DNA from 2 places in the Psychrobacillus sp. Z16_25 genome. Region 2 is predicted to be linked to the other one. Evidence: riboswitches for the same ligand, from Rfam matches in the RefSeq annotation. Region 2 holds a riboswitch; the other holds the start of a gene.
What was found. Region 2 has a riboswitch for lysine ahead of AC1VU3_RS07405 (transporter substrate-binding domain-containing protein). Riboswitches for the same ligand answer to the same signal wherever they lie in the genome.
Positions count from the first base shown of each region.

Region 1 (7,810 bases), on a different contig from region 2:
AGCATTAAACAAACGTACTTGTGAAAGTGGAGCTGGTCCAATAAATGAAGCACTTTCATTTACATTTGGACACGCTTCTAAACAAACACCACAAGTCATACATTTGGAAAGCTCGTAAGCCCATTGGCGTTTACGCTCTGGCATACGTGGTCCCTCACCAAGATCATAAGATCCATCGATTGGTACCCATGCTTTTACTTTTTTCAAAGCGTCAAACATACGGCTTCTATCAATTTGAAGGTCACGTACTACTGGAAACGTTCTCATTGGTTCCAATTTGATTGGCTGCGTCAACTGATCAATTAGAGTAGAACAAGATTGACGTGGACGACCATTAATAACCATCGAACATGCTCCACACACTTCTTCAAGACAGTTCATGTCCCAAGTAACAGGTGCAGTAGCTTTCCCCTCAGCGTTTACTGGGTTGTTACGGATTTCCATTAATGCGGAGATAACGTTCATATTTGGACGCCAATTTACTTCGAATTTTTCCCAATATGGTTTAGATTCTGGAGTATCCTGACGGAAAATTTCAAGCTGTACTTTTTTTGTTTCCGTAGCTGTCACCATGATTAATGTTCTCCTTTCTTAGAAGAATAATCGCGTTTACGTGGTGGAACAAGCGATACGTCTATATCTTCATAGTGGAAAATAGGCGCTCCGGTTGCTGGATCAAATTTAGCCATTGTAGTTTTCATCCACTCTTCATCATTTCGCTCTGGGAAATCAGGTTTGTAGTGAGCGCCACGGCTTTCATTACGATTCAATGCTCCTAACGTAATAACACGTGCTAAGTATAACATATTCTTCAATTGACGAGTAAATGATGCGCCTTGGTTTGACCAGCGTTGCGTATCATCCATATTAATATTTTCATATCTTTCAAGAAGCTCTTGGATTTTTTTATCTGTAGCCTCTAATTTATCGTTGTAACGAACAACTGTTACGTTGTCTGTCATCCACTCACCAAGCTCTTTGTGTAGCAAGTAGGCATTTTCAGTTCCACGCATAGCAAGTGTTGCATCCCATTTCTCTTGCTCTTCCTTCACTGCCTCTTCATAAATAGAAGCATCTAAATCGTCAGCATGAGAGTCTAGGGATTTCATATATTTTACTGCATTTGGACCGGCAACGCTTCCACCGAATACTGCAGAAAGTAATGAGTTAGCTCCTAAACGGTTTGCACCATGTTGAGAATAATCACATTCACCAGCTGCAAATAATCCAGGGATATTTGTCATTTGGTCATAGTCAACCCATAATCCACCCATTGAATAGTGAACTGCAGGGAAGATTTTCATTGGAACTTTACGAGGGTCATCACCTGTGAATTTCTCATAAATTTCGATAATTCCACCTAGTTTAACGTCTAGTTCATGTGGATCCTTATGGGAAAGATCAAGGTATACCATGTTTTCCCCGTTAATACCTAGCTTTTGGTTAACGCATACATCAAAGATTTCACGTGTTGCAATATCACGTGGTACTAAGTTACCGTATGCAGGATATTTTTCTTCTAAGAAGTACCATGGCTTACCATCTTTATATGTCCAGATACGTCCACCTTCTCCACGTGCTGATTCCGACATTAGTCGAAGCTTGTCGTCTCCAGGAATTGCTGTTGGGTGGATTTGAATGAATTCTCCATTTGCATAGTATGCACCTTGTTGATATACGATACTAGCTGCAGAACCAGTGTTAATAATAGAGTTTGTTGTTTTACCAAAGATAATCCCAGGTCCACCTGTTGCTAGAATAACAGCATCAGAACGGAATGCACGGATTTCCATAGATTGAAGGTTTTGCGCTTTAATACCACGGCAATGTCCGTTTTGGTCTTTAATAATACCCAGGAATTCCCAACCTTCATATTTTGTTACTAAACCTTCTACCTCGAAACGACGAACTTGCTCGTCAAGTGCGTAAAGCAATTGCTGACCAGTTGTCGCACCAGAGAAAGCTGTACGGTGATGAAGTGTACCACCAAAGCGACGGAAGTCTAAAAGACCTTCTGGAGTACGGTTGAACATAACTCCCATACGGTCGAATAAGTGAATAATTCCAGGAGCAGCGTCTGTCATTGCTTTTACTGGAGGTTGGTTAGCTAAGAAGTCTCCACCATATACAGTGTCATCTAAGTGAACTGCAGGTGAATCTCCCTCACCTTTTGTATTTACAGCCCCGTTTATTCCGCCTTGAGCACAAACAGAGTGTGAGCGTTTTACGGGAACTAATGAAAATAGATCTACTGGCGTACCTTCCTCGGCAGCCTTCATTGTTGCCATCAGTCCTGCTAGACCTCCACCGACAACAATCAGTTTATTCTTTGCCATTCTATCTCACTCCTCATTAATTAAGTAGTTTTAAAGTGTAGTAGGTTCTTATCTAAATGCCAGAAGCGCCTGTACACCAACTACAGATATCGCTATGAAGATTATTAAAGTTACATAAGTAGTGATTCTTTGTGATTTTGGAGATTGTGTAATTCCCCAGCTAATAAGGAAAGACCAAATTCCGTTTGCTAAGTGGAATGCCGCAGAGACAACCCCAGCAATATAGAAACCTAGCATCCAATTGTTTGCCAGAATTTCTTCCATCATATTAAAGTTAACTTCCTTCGCACCAATTGCTTTTTGGAAACGAGTTTCAAATACATGCCATGCGATAAATACAACTAAGAAAATACCGGTAAAACGTTGGAAAATGAATAACCAGTTTCTTAGGGTACCATATCTATTTGGATTATACTTAACCGTAAATGCGATATAAATACCATAGAAAGCATGGAATAGCAATGGAATGTAAATTACAAATATTTCCATCCAAATGAGGAACGGCATACTTTCCATAAACCCAACAGCATTGTTATAAGCCTCTTCTCCTCTTGTGGCAAAATGGTTTATTACTAAGTGAACCATTAAGAATGCTCCTACTGGAATAATACCAAGTAGAGAATGCAAACGACGCATGTAAAATTCGCGTTCTTTCGTCAACAAAATAACCCCCCTCAAATTGACATAAAACAAAAAGATTTATTATTTCGATAAAATAATTGTATCAATTTTGTTTATTGTCTTCATGTTTCGAATTTATGACATATCCATTGTACTCTCAACATTTTGGAGCGTCAAGGCATGTTTGGGCATTTTGCATATCTTTCCCTCTGTTTCCTCTATAACAGATTGTATCTTTTTTCACAAAGTATTCCTTTTCTCTAGAAAAAGTATTTATGCTAAAATAGAGTAGTAGTTTTGTTAAATTGCGTTGAAAGTAGGGTTGTACATGGGTGAAAGAGAAGAGTCCCAGGTTTCTACCTTCGGGTATGAGCTGTTAAGAGATCACGTTCTCACTTCCATTCTCGGGAAACATGAAAAAGATATTTTATATTGGGCGGGAAAAGATCTTGCTCGAAAATTTCCCCTTTATTCAATGGAAGAAGCTGTCTCATTCTTTCACGAAGCAGGTTGGGGAAAGCTTGAATTAGAGAAATCCACAAAGGATTCCTTGTCCTATCTTTTACATATGTATCATTTACCTCCTAGCGGAGTAAATAGATGCCATAGCTTGGAGGCGGGTTTTCTAGCTGAGCAACATCAAAAAATTGAGGGCTATCTGACAGAATGCTATGATGAGATTACAAAAAAGACAGGAATTGTCTCTTTTCTTATTAAATGGGATGCAAAAAGTAAATAACAAAGAAACTGCCAATCCATGATAACTGGATTGGCTTTTTTATCTGGAGCTTAGTTACTGATTGCCAAACCAAATTCCTCATGCAAAGCATTTGCCGCTTGAATCATATTTTCCTGTGGAACTACTACGGACACTTTTATTTCTGAGGTGCTGACCATTTTAATCGGCACATTTTCCTTTCTCAATCGATCAAACATTTGTGCAGCCACCCCCGGATTAGAGACCATACCTGAACCAACTATTGAAATTTTTGAAAGACCTACTTCAAAATCCGCAAAAGTAAAACCGAGTTGTCCCTTATGGGATTCTAAGACAGAAATCGCCTCCGCAAGGGATTCCTTTTTAATAGAGAAAGATACAGTAGGCTTTACACCGTCAATAATACTTTGGACAATAATATCCACATTTATATGATGATTTGCCAAGGTGGTAAATATGGAGGACAACGATCCATTGAAAGGCACCTCATATTCGATTGTTAACCGTACTATATCTGCTTCAAACGCTACTCCACGAACAATCAGGTTTTTTTCCAAATCTACTTCCTCCTTTAATATAGTACCTTCCCCTTCGTTATAACTCGCTCTAACCCTGAGAGGAATTTTATAGTTTTTGGCAAATTCAACTGCCCTCGGATGAAGCACACCTGCTCCCAAGTTAGCAAGTTCTAGCATTTCATCGTATTCTAACTGTTTTAGCTTTCTTGCATCTCTCACATACCTTGGATCGGACGTATACACACCATCCACGTCTGTATAGATATCGCAAATGTCTGCTTCAATTGCAGCTGCAATCGCTACTGCAGTGGTATCAGAGCCGCCTCTACCAAGCGTCGTAATAGCAGAGTCTTTTGTCATGCCTTGGAATCCTGCTACAATGACTACCTGTCCTTCTGATAAGTAGGATTGAATATTTTCTGATTCTAGTTTTTCAATTCGAGCATTTCTATGTACCTGGTCAGTTATAATGCCTGCTTGCCAACCAGTTAAGGAAATTGCTTTTATTCCAAGGGCATTTAATTGGATAGCCAATAAGGACATTGTTACCTGTTCTCCAGTTGATAGAAGCATATCCATCTCCCTTTTCACTGGTGTGTCCGTAATCTCTGCTGCTAGTTTTTCTAACTCATCCGTTGACTTGCCCATGGCTGACACAACGACAACAATTTGATGCCCCTTTTCTCTTTCTATTCGAATCCGTCTTGCTACATGCTCAATTTTTTCTATAGAACCTACAGATGTTCCTCCAAATTTCATGACAATTCTACTCACGTATTTTTCATCTCCCTTTTTTCTCTATGACATACGTCATCTCGGGTTAACCCCGAGTCTCTGTTGGGATAAAAAAAAGCTTTTCACATATTGTGAAAAGCTAACTCTCATACACGGTCAAAAAGATGTCCATTTGAGATAGCCCTCCAGAATATACATTCTGACAATCCTACATTTCTTAAACGCAGGACCAACATAGAATGAGAAAAGCCATCCTATATTTCGGCGAACAACCCTTTCCTCTACAATCGCAGGAACTTTTCTTCCTCCTGTAGATTACTCTTGTTGACTCGCACCTCTATCTTCACTGAAAAGTGAATATTAAGTTTTTACTAACATAACACAGTATTATTCGGAAGACAAGGAACTTTTTTGAAAATGCTCCACTAATTGTTCGGATAATTTAGCAGGAATACCAGCTTCCATAAATTCTTCCTTTGTAGCTGCTTCCATACGCTTTAAAGAGCCAAAATGCTTTAATAGCTGTTTTTTACGAGTAGGGCCTACTCCTGGAATACCATCTAAAGAAGAGGCAATTGTATGCTTTCCTCTTTGCTGCCTGTGGAAAGTGATAGCAAATCGATGGACCTCATCCTGGATACGCTGAAGAAGATAGAAAGCCTCACTAGTACGTTTCATTGGAATAATTGCAAGCGGATCGCCATAAAGAAGAGAGGAGGTTTGGTGCTTACCATCCTTAGCTAGACCTGCTATTGGAATATCTAATCCCAATTCATCCTCTATAATCTCCCTAGCCGCTTCTATTTGCCCTTTCCCTCCATCAATAATGATTAAGTCGGGAAGTGGAAGATCGTCCTTTAACACTCGTATATACCTTCTCCTTACAACCTCACGCATAGCACCATAATCATCGTGCTTTGCGGCAGTTCGTGTTTTATATTTACGATAATCTTTTTTATGTGCCTTTCCATCGACAAATACGACCATTGCAGATACAGCATCTGTTCCGTGAATATGAGAATTATCAAAAGCCTCTATCCGTTTAGGAGCAGCTATCCCCATTAGCTTACCAAGTTCCTCCACCGCTCCGATTGTTCGTTCTTCTTGTCTTTCAATTAAGTGAAACTTCTCTGTTAATGCAATTTCCGCATTTTTTTGTGCTAGGTCTACTAGGTTTTTCTTAGTACCCTTTTGCGGAACGATTACTTTCATTTGCAAGAGCTCCGTCGCAAGCTCTATATTTGTCGTAGCAGGAACGTATATTTCTTTCGGTTTAATATGCTCAGCCTTTGCATAAAACTGCCCTAGGAAGGTAAGAAACTCTTCTTCTGGATCACGATAAAGCGGGAATAGAGATACGTCTCTTTCTATTAGCTTACCTTGGCGAATAAAAAACACCTGCACACACATCCAACCCTTATCCACCTTGTAGCCAAAGATATCTCGATTTGTAAAATCATTCATCGTCATCTTTTGTTTTTCCATCACTTGGTCAATATGGGCAATCTGATCTCTATATTCTTTCGCCCTTTCAAATTCTAGATTCTCTGCTGCGTGATTCATTTTTTCCGTTAAGCTCTTTTTTACATCTCCATGGCCACCATTTAAAAAACTGATGATTCCTTGGATGATTTCCGTATAGTCATTGTCCTCAATATCATTCACACATGGAGCCAAACATTGACCAATATGATAATAGAGACACACCTTGTTTGGGAGCTTCTGACATTTGCGGAGGGGATATAAACGATCAAGCAGCTTTTTTGTTTCATATGCTGCATGGGCATTTGGATAAGGACCAAAGTATTTCCCTTTGTCCTTCTTAACCTGTCTAGTAATAATCAGCTTAGGATTTTTTTCAGCTGTAATTTTTATATATGGATACGTTTTGTCGTCCTTCAGCATGACGTTATATTTAGGGTCATGCTTTTTGATAAGATGAAGCTCTAAAATCAGTGCTTCTAGCTCGGTCGACGTTACGATATATTCAAAGTCAACGATTTCTTGTACTAATCTTTGGGTCTTTCCATCATGTGAACCGGTAAAATAGGAACGTACTCGGTTCTTTAATACCTTGGCTTTTCCGACATAAATAATAGTGCCCTGTCTGTCCTTCATCAGGTAACAGCCGGGCTGGTCAGGTAAAATGGCACATTTCTGTTGAATTAATTCGTTCATTTCATCACCTTTTAAGAAAAGCACAAGCGCCTATGTCTGTCCCGATAAGTAAATGGGGAACAGTAAGGAGACCACACCACCACAACTGTGGCACAAGTAATCTCGAGGGGTCAAGGCGCTGGAGCTAGACTAGAATTATATACTTTCTTGTCTTTAAAAAAACCGGGCGCCTAAAAGGACCCGGTTTTATTTATTAAGCATTTTTTTCTACAAATTGAGCTAATGCTTCTTTTGGTTGGAAGCCTACCACTTTATCTACTGGCTTACCATCTTTGAATAATACTAGTGTAGGGATAGACATGATACCAAATTCGCTAGCAGTAGCTTGGTTTTCATCTACGTCTACTTTTACGATTTTCACTTTATCGCTCATTTCAGCATCTAATTCCTCAAGTACTGGAGCGATCATTTTACATGGTCCGCACCAAGTCGCCCAGAAATCTACTAATACTAATCCGTTTTCTACTTCTTGATTGAAGGTTTGATCTGTACCGTGAACAATTGCCATTTTTATATTCCTCCTTTGGTAACTCTAAGTAAGATTATAGCAGACAAAAAAAGCTAGTTCTACATTTTAGCTTAGAGGTATCATTCTATACTTTCAATCAGTAAAAGTCCATATTGCGATATTGTAATTTACCCTTTTGGCTAGTTGATAAACTGGTTTTAAAGACAATGGAATATACGTATGAAGGATTTATGTT
Region 1 covers NZ_JBXEOV010000009.1:46,926-54,735, forward strand. The annotation lists gene sdhB (succinate dehydrogenase iron-sulfur subunit) at 1-573, opposite strand, end outside; gene sdhA (succinate dehydrogenase flavoprotein subunit) at 576-2,336, opposite strand; gene AC1VU3_RS10895 (succinate dehydrogenase cytochrome b558 subunit) at 2,385-2,996, opposite strand; gene AC1VU3_RS10900 (YslB family protein) at 3,286-3,696, shown strand; gene AC1VU3_RS10905 (aspartate kinase) at 3,747-4,967, opposite strand; lysine riboswitch at 5,099-5,276, opposite strand; gene uvrC (excinuclease ABC subunit UvrC) at 5,316-7,106, opposite strand; gene trxA (thioredoxin) at 7,300-7,620, opposite strand.
Region 1: linked by a shared signal. The riboswitch ahead of AC1VU3_RS10905 (aspartate kinase) and the one ahead of AC1VU3_RS07405 (transporter substrate-binding domain-containing protein) in region 2 are both predicted to bind lysine.

Region 2 (7,810 bases):
GGAGACAACCCAAAAGTTTGGGGAACTATTTAAGACCATTAATGAGCGAGTGACAGAGGTAAGTGAAAGAGTTCAAGAGGTAGCTGCCTCTATTAACCAAATGTCAGCGGGAAGTGAGCAAATTGTAGAGTCTATTGAAGTTGTAAAAGAATTGGCTGAGGAAGGCTCAAAAGTAAGTAGAAATAATACTCAAATTAGCGAAAATCAATTACAAACAATCGAAGAAGTTACAGCAGCAGCTCAGTCTCTTGCACACTTAGCAGAAGAAATGCAAACTACTCTATCAAGATTCACCCTTTAGATGGAGTATTGGCACAACTCTTTTAAGTTTTCAAATACATCTATTCTAGACTAGTACAAATGAATATCTACATTGAAGTAAACACGTACGATTAATCCAGTGGATATCGTGCGTGTTTTTATTAGGCTTAGTTTATCCATATTATGGTCGAGAAAGAATTACCAAAAGCTTTATATTACATTCGTATTACATAAATGGAAGGGTCTAAACTTTTGACCTTTCCACCTTTTTGAAGCATATAGCTTTCTCTGTAATCTAACTGTAAAATTTCTTCCAAATATTTTGGTGTGAGTAGGTGAAATTATTACTTTAGTATGGAGGTATAAAAAATGAAAGGATTGATAGAATGCTAAAGAAAATTATTCTAGCTTCACTATTATCATTACTATTACCTCTTTCTGCTATGGCGGCAAACACATATACAGTAGTATCAGGAGATACTCTTTGGAAGATTGCTGTAAAAACAGAAACAGGGATATCTGAATTGATTGAAGCAAATCCTCAGATTAGTAATATCAATTTAATTTATCCAGGACAAAAAATAAATGTACCAAGCAACCAAGAATATTCAGTAGAGCAAGAGGTTATTCGCTTAGTAAATGCGGAGCGTACAAAAGCTGGCTTGTCCTCCTTAAAATATGATTGGGAGCTTGCAAGAGTAGCAAAATATAAATCTCAGGATATGCATGATAAGAATTACTTTAGTCATACAAGCCCAACTTACGGTTCCCCATTTACTATGTTGAAAAATTTCGGTATTAACTATAAGTCGGCGGGCGAAAACATTGCTATGGGGCAACGTTCTGCTCAAGCAGTAGTTAATGCATGGATGAATAGTGAAGGTCATCGTGCCAATATTTTAAATAAAAATTATACTCATATTGGAATCGGGTATGTAAAAGACGGTCACTACTGGACACAAATGTTTATACAAAAGTAAGGGAAAAGGGATATCCCATAAGTAGAAAAATTATGGGACAATCTTTCCTTCTTTGATAGATATATGCTATTTACCCTGCTCCTCCGATGCTCGCATGGGGAGATAGAAGAAGTAGATAAAAACATATATAGAAAAAAACAGGGTTGAGAACCTCTCTAATTAGTCATCGACTTTTTAGAGAGGTTTTTTATTTGATTAACAGCTTAAAAAGTAAGTTACAAAGCTATGACAAGTACCCAGAAAAGGTTTGTTTTGAGTTTACTCGGGAATAGGAAGGACACATTATAGAACGGGAAAGCAGAAGAGGAGGTAGATTCTTTGCAACTTCGTCGTTACCTTGTAGTTATTCTGTTTGGGATAATAAGTGTTGGTTTTGTCAGCATGCAGATAGAGGAGGTAGAATCCAAGAGTGATGAGGAAATGCAGATGATAGAAGCTAGAAAGAAGTTCTTTGGCAAGCGGTATGTAGATGAGAACACCGGTAAAATTAGCCCCGATCAAGTAATTTTCTCATGGGTAGGGGTCTCCAATTTTGCCGTGGCTGTAAATGGCCAAGTCATTTTACTGGATGCATGGATACCTGGAGAGGATTCTAACTATGTTCCTGCAACTGCCGAGGAGCTAGCTGCTCTTCAGCCAGAAGCAATCTTCATCGGGCATTCTCATTTTGATCATGCAGATCATGCGGCGGAGATAATAGAAAAGACAGGGGCCACATTAGTAGGCACTCCAGATCATTGTGAGCAAATAAAACAGGATGTAGAGACCGAAGCTGCTATAAATTGCGTAGAAGCGATAAAAGCGGATTCGGCTCCTGGGGCGATTCAAAAACTTAAATTTCTAGAGGGTGTAAAAATTACAGCGATTTCTCACGTTCATTCAGCTCTAGAGCTACCAGATACAGATGACCAATCAGCTCCGCTATTTTCAAAGAAAGATAGAAACAGTGAGGCTCCTAAGGGGGATATAAAGGAATTACTTGCTTCTGTAGGGGAAGACGAGGGAGGTACGGTCATGTACCAATTCCAAGTAGGAGAGTTTACCTTTGCTTGGAATGATTCTGCTGGACCAATTAAAGAAGAGGCACCAGAGTTAACAAACATTCTAGCTTCTTTATCTGAGACAGATGTTCAGCTAGGAGCGATTATGGGCTTTAACCTATATACAAATGGGTTAAGAGACCCGCGAATGTATATAGAGGCTTTAAATCCTAAGGTGTTTGTGCCTACCCACCATGATAATTGGTCTCCACCAATTACTACTAGCGCAGAAAACTATCGTGAAGCTCTTGAAAAGGAGCTGGACAACCTTTCAGGAAATATTCCCGAGCTTATATTCTTATCGGATCCAGATGACTACGTCAAACCCGAGCGTTTAACCTTTAATATATTAGATGAAAAGTGGCGATAAAAAAGTGGTGAGTAGAGAAAGATATAGTCGCTTTCTCTACTCATTTTTATGGTAAGCAGTCATTTTGTATGTAACGTTTCTTTCCTTTATTGCGTCTATTATAGTAACTGTGTATAGGAGCTGAAAAATGAAAAAGCTACTGTTTATTTTGTTACTATTCCTGGTCGCTGGATGTGAAAGTATAAACGAATCTCACCAAGAATACCTATCCTCGTTAGGCTGGGAGATAAAGGCGTCGGGTGAAGTAAAAAAGTATATATTAGATGTTCCGGAAGAGATGCTTGAAAATTATCGAGCAAGTGGTGTGACGTTTATCGAGCAATATAACGGAAAAGAAATAACAAGATATGAATATAAACTTAAGGAAAAAACGGTAGACAATCAGCATTTAATGGCATATGTCTATGAGTATGAGGAGGAAATTATAGGAGGAAGTGGTTCTCTGCCAACTCATACCCCAGGAACCTTCAACTTGGAGAATAAAGAGAGATTGGTAAAGGAGAAATTAATTAAAAAGTAGAAGAAAATTAATGGAAATATGAATTTATATATGGATTAAAAAGAAAAAAATGTAATAAAGAATCATTGACAGATAGAAAATGGTCATGTAGACTATGAACAATAATTGAATAAAACCTCGCTTACATAAGTGAGGTAGAGGCGCGATATTTAACAGTTCCTAGAGGAGCAGGAGAAAGCCATGATGCTAGGAAGAAGGAAATGTCGCCGAAGTGTGTAATAATCTCGTTATTACATGCTGGGTCTACAGTGAATAACTGTAGGACTGTCCATGTGAAACATCCCGGTTTCTCATGGTGTGCTATCTCATTAGGGAAAAGTAGAGGAATTCTGGGCAACCATACATAACGGACCTGAGTTCATCTCAGGGCTTTTTTTGTATGTTTGTCCTTTTTTTATTGCTTGGAACATATCATTTATAAAAAAGGAGATTCATAGACATGAAAAACAAGATAACTATTTTCTTAACCATTCTAATTGCTACCATGCTATTAGCGTCATGCGGTACATCTAATCAAGAAGAGACAGGAAATGCTAGTGCTAGCGAGGAAAAAGAAGTGTTTCGAATTGGCTTAGAAGCAGGATATCCTCCTTTTAACTGGACGCAAATGGATGAGTCAAATGGAGCAATAAAAATTAATGGAGCTGCAGAATACGCAGGAGGCTATGATGTAGAAATTGCTAAAAGAATTGCAGAAGGGCTTGGAAGAGAATTAGAAGTGGTGAAATTAGAATGGGATGGCTTAGTTCCAGCTTTAACTTCTGGAAAAATTGATGCTATTATTGCCGGAATGTCTCCAACGGAAGAAAGAAAGAAAACGATTGATTTCTCCGATAATTACTATACCTCTAATTTTGTCATGGTCGTAAAAAAGGGTAGTGCTTATGAGGAAGCAACCTCTATTCAGGACTTTAAAGGTGCTAAAATAACGGGACAATTAAATACCTCTCATTATAATGTGATTGATCAAATCAATGGAGTAAAGAAGCAGCCTGCATCTGATAATTTCCCTGCAATGAGAGTAGCCCTAGAATCTGGCATGATTGATGGCTATGTATCGGAGCGGCCAGAGGGAGTAAGTGCATCCACTGCAAATGAAAACTTTGTGATGATAGAGTTTACTGAAGGTTTTAAAGCAGATCCAGTAGAAACAGCTACAGCTGTTGGATTGCAAAAAGGAAATCCAGATATCGATAAAATTAATGAGATTCTAGCTGGAATAAGTGAAGAAGAACGTCAAAAGCTGATGGATACAGCAATACTTAATCAGCCAGCAGCTGAATAAAAAAGATGGACCAGCTGCCTAAATTAGTAGCTGGTTTTTAAACAGATAAACGAACGAATGTCTTAAATAGGGGGAAAACATGAGTGTAGAGTGGATCATATCAATCGTAACAAATTACTGGCCAATGTTTCTTCGAGGCGCCGGCATTACCTTGCTAATCTCTATTATAGGAACCATTATTGGAGGGGCGATTGGCTTACTTACTGGGGTTATTCGTACAATTCCAAAGCCTTCAAGAGGTATTAAGAAATTTATTTTAACATGTATCAATTTCTTTTTATCAGCTTATATAGAGTTCTTTAGAGGAACACCTATGATTGTACAAGCGATGGTTATCTTTTATGGCTCCGCTTTAGCCTTTGGATGGAACCTGCATACTTTAGTAGCTGCCTTACTGATTGTTTCCATAAACACGGGAGCTTACATGGCTGAAATAGTTAGAGGAGGAATCATCTCCATAGACAAAGGACAGTTTGAAGCCTCCCAAGCAATTGGTATGAATCATTTTCAAACAATGTTCCACGTGGTACTTCCACAAGTAATTCGCAATATTTTACCAGCAACGGGAAATCAGTTCATTATTAATATAAAAGATACTTCTGTGCTTAACGTAATTGGTGTAACAGAACTATTTTTCCAAACAAAATCTATCGCAGGAAATAACTTTCGGTACTTTGAGTCTTTCTTTGTAGCTTGTATCCTCTATTTTGTCATGACGTATGCAGTCACATTAATTTTAAGATATTTTGAGAGGAAGCTAGATGGTCCTGAAAATTACACAATGATAGTTGGCCAACCCCAACAGCTCACTATTCCAGTAAGTAAGAATGAAAACCACTAAAGGAGGAGTAGAAATGGAAAAAGTAATTGATATTCAACATCTAAGCAAATCCTTTGGCACACATGAGGTTCTGCGGGATATAAATTTCTCTGTCCAAAAAGGAGAAGTAGTTTGTATGATCGGCTCCTCTGGCTCAGGTAAATCCACTTTATTGCGTTGTGTGAATCTCCTAGAACAGCCAAGTGGTGGGCAAATTATATATAACGGAGAAAATATTTTAACCTCTAACCAAGACATAAACAGCTATCGAACGAAGCTTGGTATGGTGTTTCAGCAATTTAACTTATTCAACAATCACACTGTATTAGGAAATTGCACAGTTGGCCAAATAAAAGTTTTAAAACGCTCTAAAGAAGAAGCAGAAAGAATTGCGCTTAAGTATTTACAGGTAGTAGGAATGCACCAATATATTCATGCAAAGCCTAAGCAGCTTTCTGGAGGTCAAAAGCAACGAGTAGCTATAGCCAGAGCGTTGTCTATGGAGCCAGACGTTCTATTATTTGATGAACCAACCTCTGCTCTTGATCCAGAAATGGTAGGAGAGGTCTTAAAGGTAATGAAGGAGCTTGCGGAGTCCGGGCTGACCATGCTTATTGTGACTCATGAAATGGATTTTGCTAGAGAAGTATCTCATCGAGTAGTTTTTATGGACAAGGGTGTGATAGCAGAGGAAGGGAGACCAGAGCAGCTCTTTAATAATCCTACTCAGGCACGAACAAAGGAGTTTTTAAAGAGAGTAGTCAGATGATAAATAGGTGCATTGTTGCATTTCCTTTATTCAACTAGAAAATTATAAGATAAACTAGTATATTAGAAGTAGATATTTTTGGAAAATATACTAATGACTTGATAGGCTTCCCTTCTTTACTGATGTGGGAGCTATTTTTTTAAATGGAGATGAACAAGAATTCTGTCCAGAGGTGTGTATATGGTGAATGTGCTAGAAAGGAACAATGTACAAGTAATCGGAAATGGTGAAAAAACATTGGTTTTTGCTCATGGATTTGGGTGTGATCAGACAATGTGGAGATATATTACTCACGCATTTAAACAGGACTATAGAATTGTCTTATTTGATTATGTAGGCTCTGGAAACTCTGATTTATCCTTTTATGACTTTCAAAAATACAACTCGTTAACTGGGTATGTAGAGGATCTCTATGACGTGTTAACCTCCTTGCGATTAAAAGAGGTTATTTTCGTTGGACATTCCATTAGTTCTATGATTGGAATGCTAACAGCCATAAAATATCCTGAGCTTTTTAAAAAGATGATTATGATTGGTCCGTCTCCAAGATATTTAAATGATTTAGATGGCTACTATGGTGGCTTTGAGGAGCCGGATATCTTAGAGCTATTAGAAATGATGGAGATGAACTTTGTGGGATGGGCGACCTCTATGGCACCGAAAGTAGTAGACAAGGAAGAAAGTCCGTTAGTTGCAAAGGAAGTAGAGACTAGCTTTCGTTCCAATGACCCGGCAGTGTCCAGACAGTTTGCAGAAGTAACCTTTTATAGTGATCACCGTCGTGAACTTAACGATCTGGATATTCCAGTTTTAATCATCCAATGCTCGGAGGATAGCATTGTGCCGATTGAGGTAGGGCAATACCTGCACTGTCATTTAAAACATAGTAGCCTTCAAATTATGGAGGTAAAAGGGCATTATCCGCATCTTAGTCACCCAGAGGAAACTGCTCAACTGATTTATAATTTTTTGTTGGATTAAGAGGAGATAGCTAAAATGGATGAGCGTTTAAATAATGCCCCTTGTGGCTTTTTCACTATTACGCAAAAAGGCATCATTCAAGAAGTGAACGAGACATTCTTGCAGATGGTTGGTTATAAGAAAGAGGAGCTTATTCAAAAGCATATAGAAATAATTCTAACTGCGGCCAATAAGTTTATATTTCATACTTACTTTTACCCATATATAGAGCTATACGGTAGGGTGGAGGAAATGTTCTTGAGCTTGAAAAATAAAGAAGGTCAAGTTGTGCCAATTCTGCTTAATGGTGTTTACGTAGAAAGGGAAGACACTAAGCTGATTGATTGTGTTGTCGTCTCTATGGGAAAAAGGATGAGTTATGAGAGAGAGATTCGGCAGGCAAAAAAACAGGCGGAAGAAGCATATCGAGAAAAGGAAGAGGCACTTACTAAGCTAGAACAATTACATATAGAAATAGAGAAGAAGCAAGAGAGTCTTATCAGTTTAAATACAAAGCTGGAGGAACTAGCAATAACAGATAAGCTAACAGGTTTGAGAAATCGTCACTATTTTCATCTAAAGCTGGAGGAACTGATCATTGATTTTGAGAAGGGGCAAGTTCCATTTTCCTTATGTATTTTTGACATTGATTATTTTAAAAAGATAAATGATACGTATGGACATCAAGTAGGAGACAAGGTTCTAGTACAGCTAGCTGGATTGGTAAAAGATATTATAAGAGAAGAAGATTCTGTACTTCGTTATGGAGGAGAGGAATTTATTATTTTATACCCACGTGCAAGTG
Region 2 covers NZ_JBXEOV010000005.1:69,293-77,102, forward strand. The annotation lists gene AC1VU3_RS07385 (methyl-accepting chemotaxis protein) at 1-301, shown strand, start outside; gene safA (SafA/ExsA family spore coat assembly protein) at 648-1,241, shown strand; gene AC1VU3_RS07395 (MBL fold metallo-hydrolase) at 1,560-2,651, shown strand; gene AC1VU3_RS07400 (hypothetical protein) at 2,779-3,171, shown strand; lysine riboswitch at 3,299-3,482, shown strand; gene AC1VU3_RS07405 (transporter substrate-binding domain-containing protein) at 3,611-4,456, shown strand; gene AC1VU3_RS07410 (amino acid ABC transporter permease) at 4,536-5,297, shown strand; gene AC1VU3_RS07415 (amino acid ABC transporter ATP-binding protein) at 5,311-6,045, shown strand; gene AC1VU3_RS07420 (alpha/beta fold hydrolase) at 6,226-7,026, shown strand; gene AC1VU3_RS07425 (sensor domain-containing diguanylate cyclase) at 7,042-7,810, shown strand, end outside.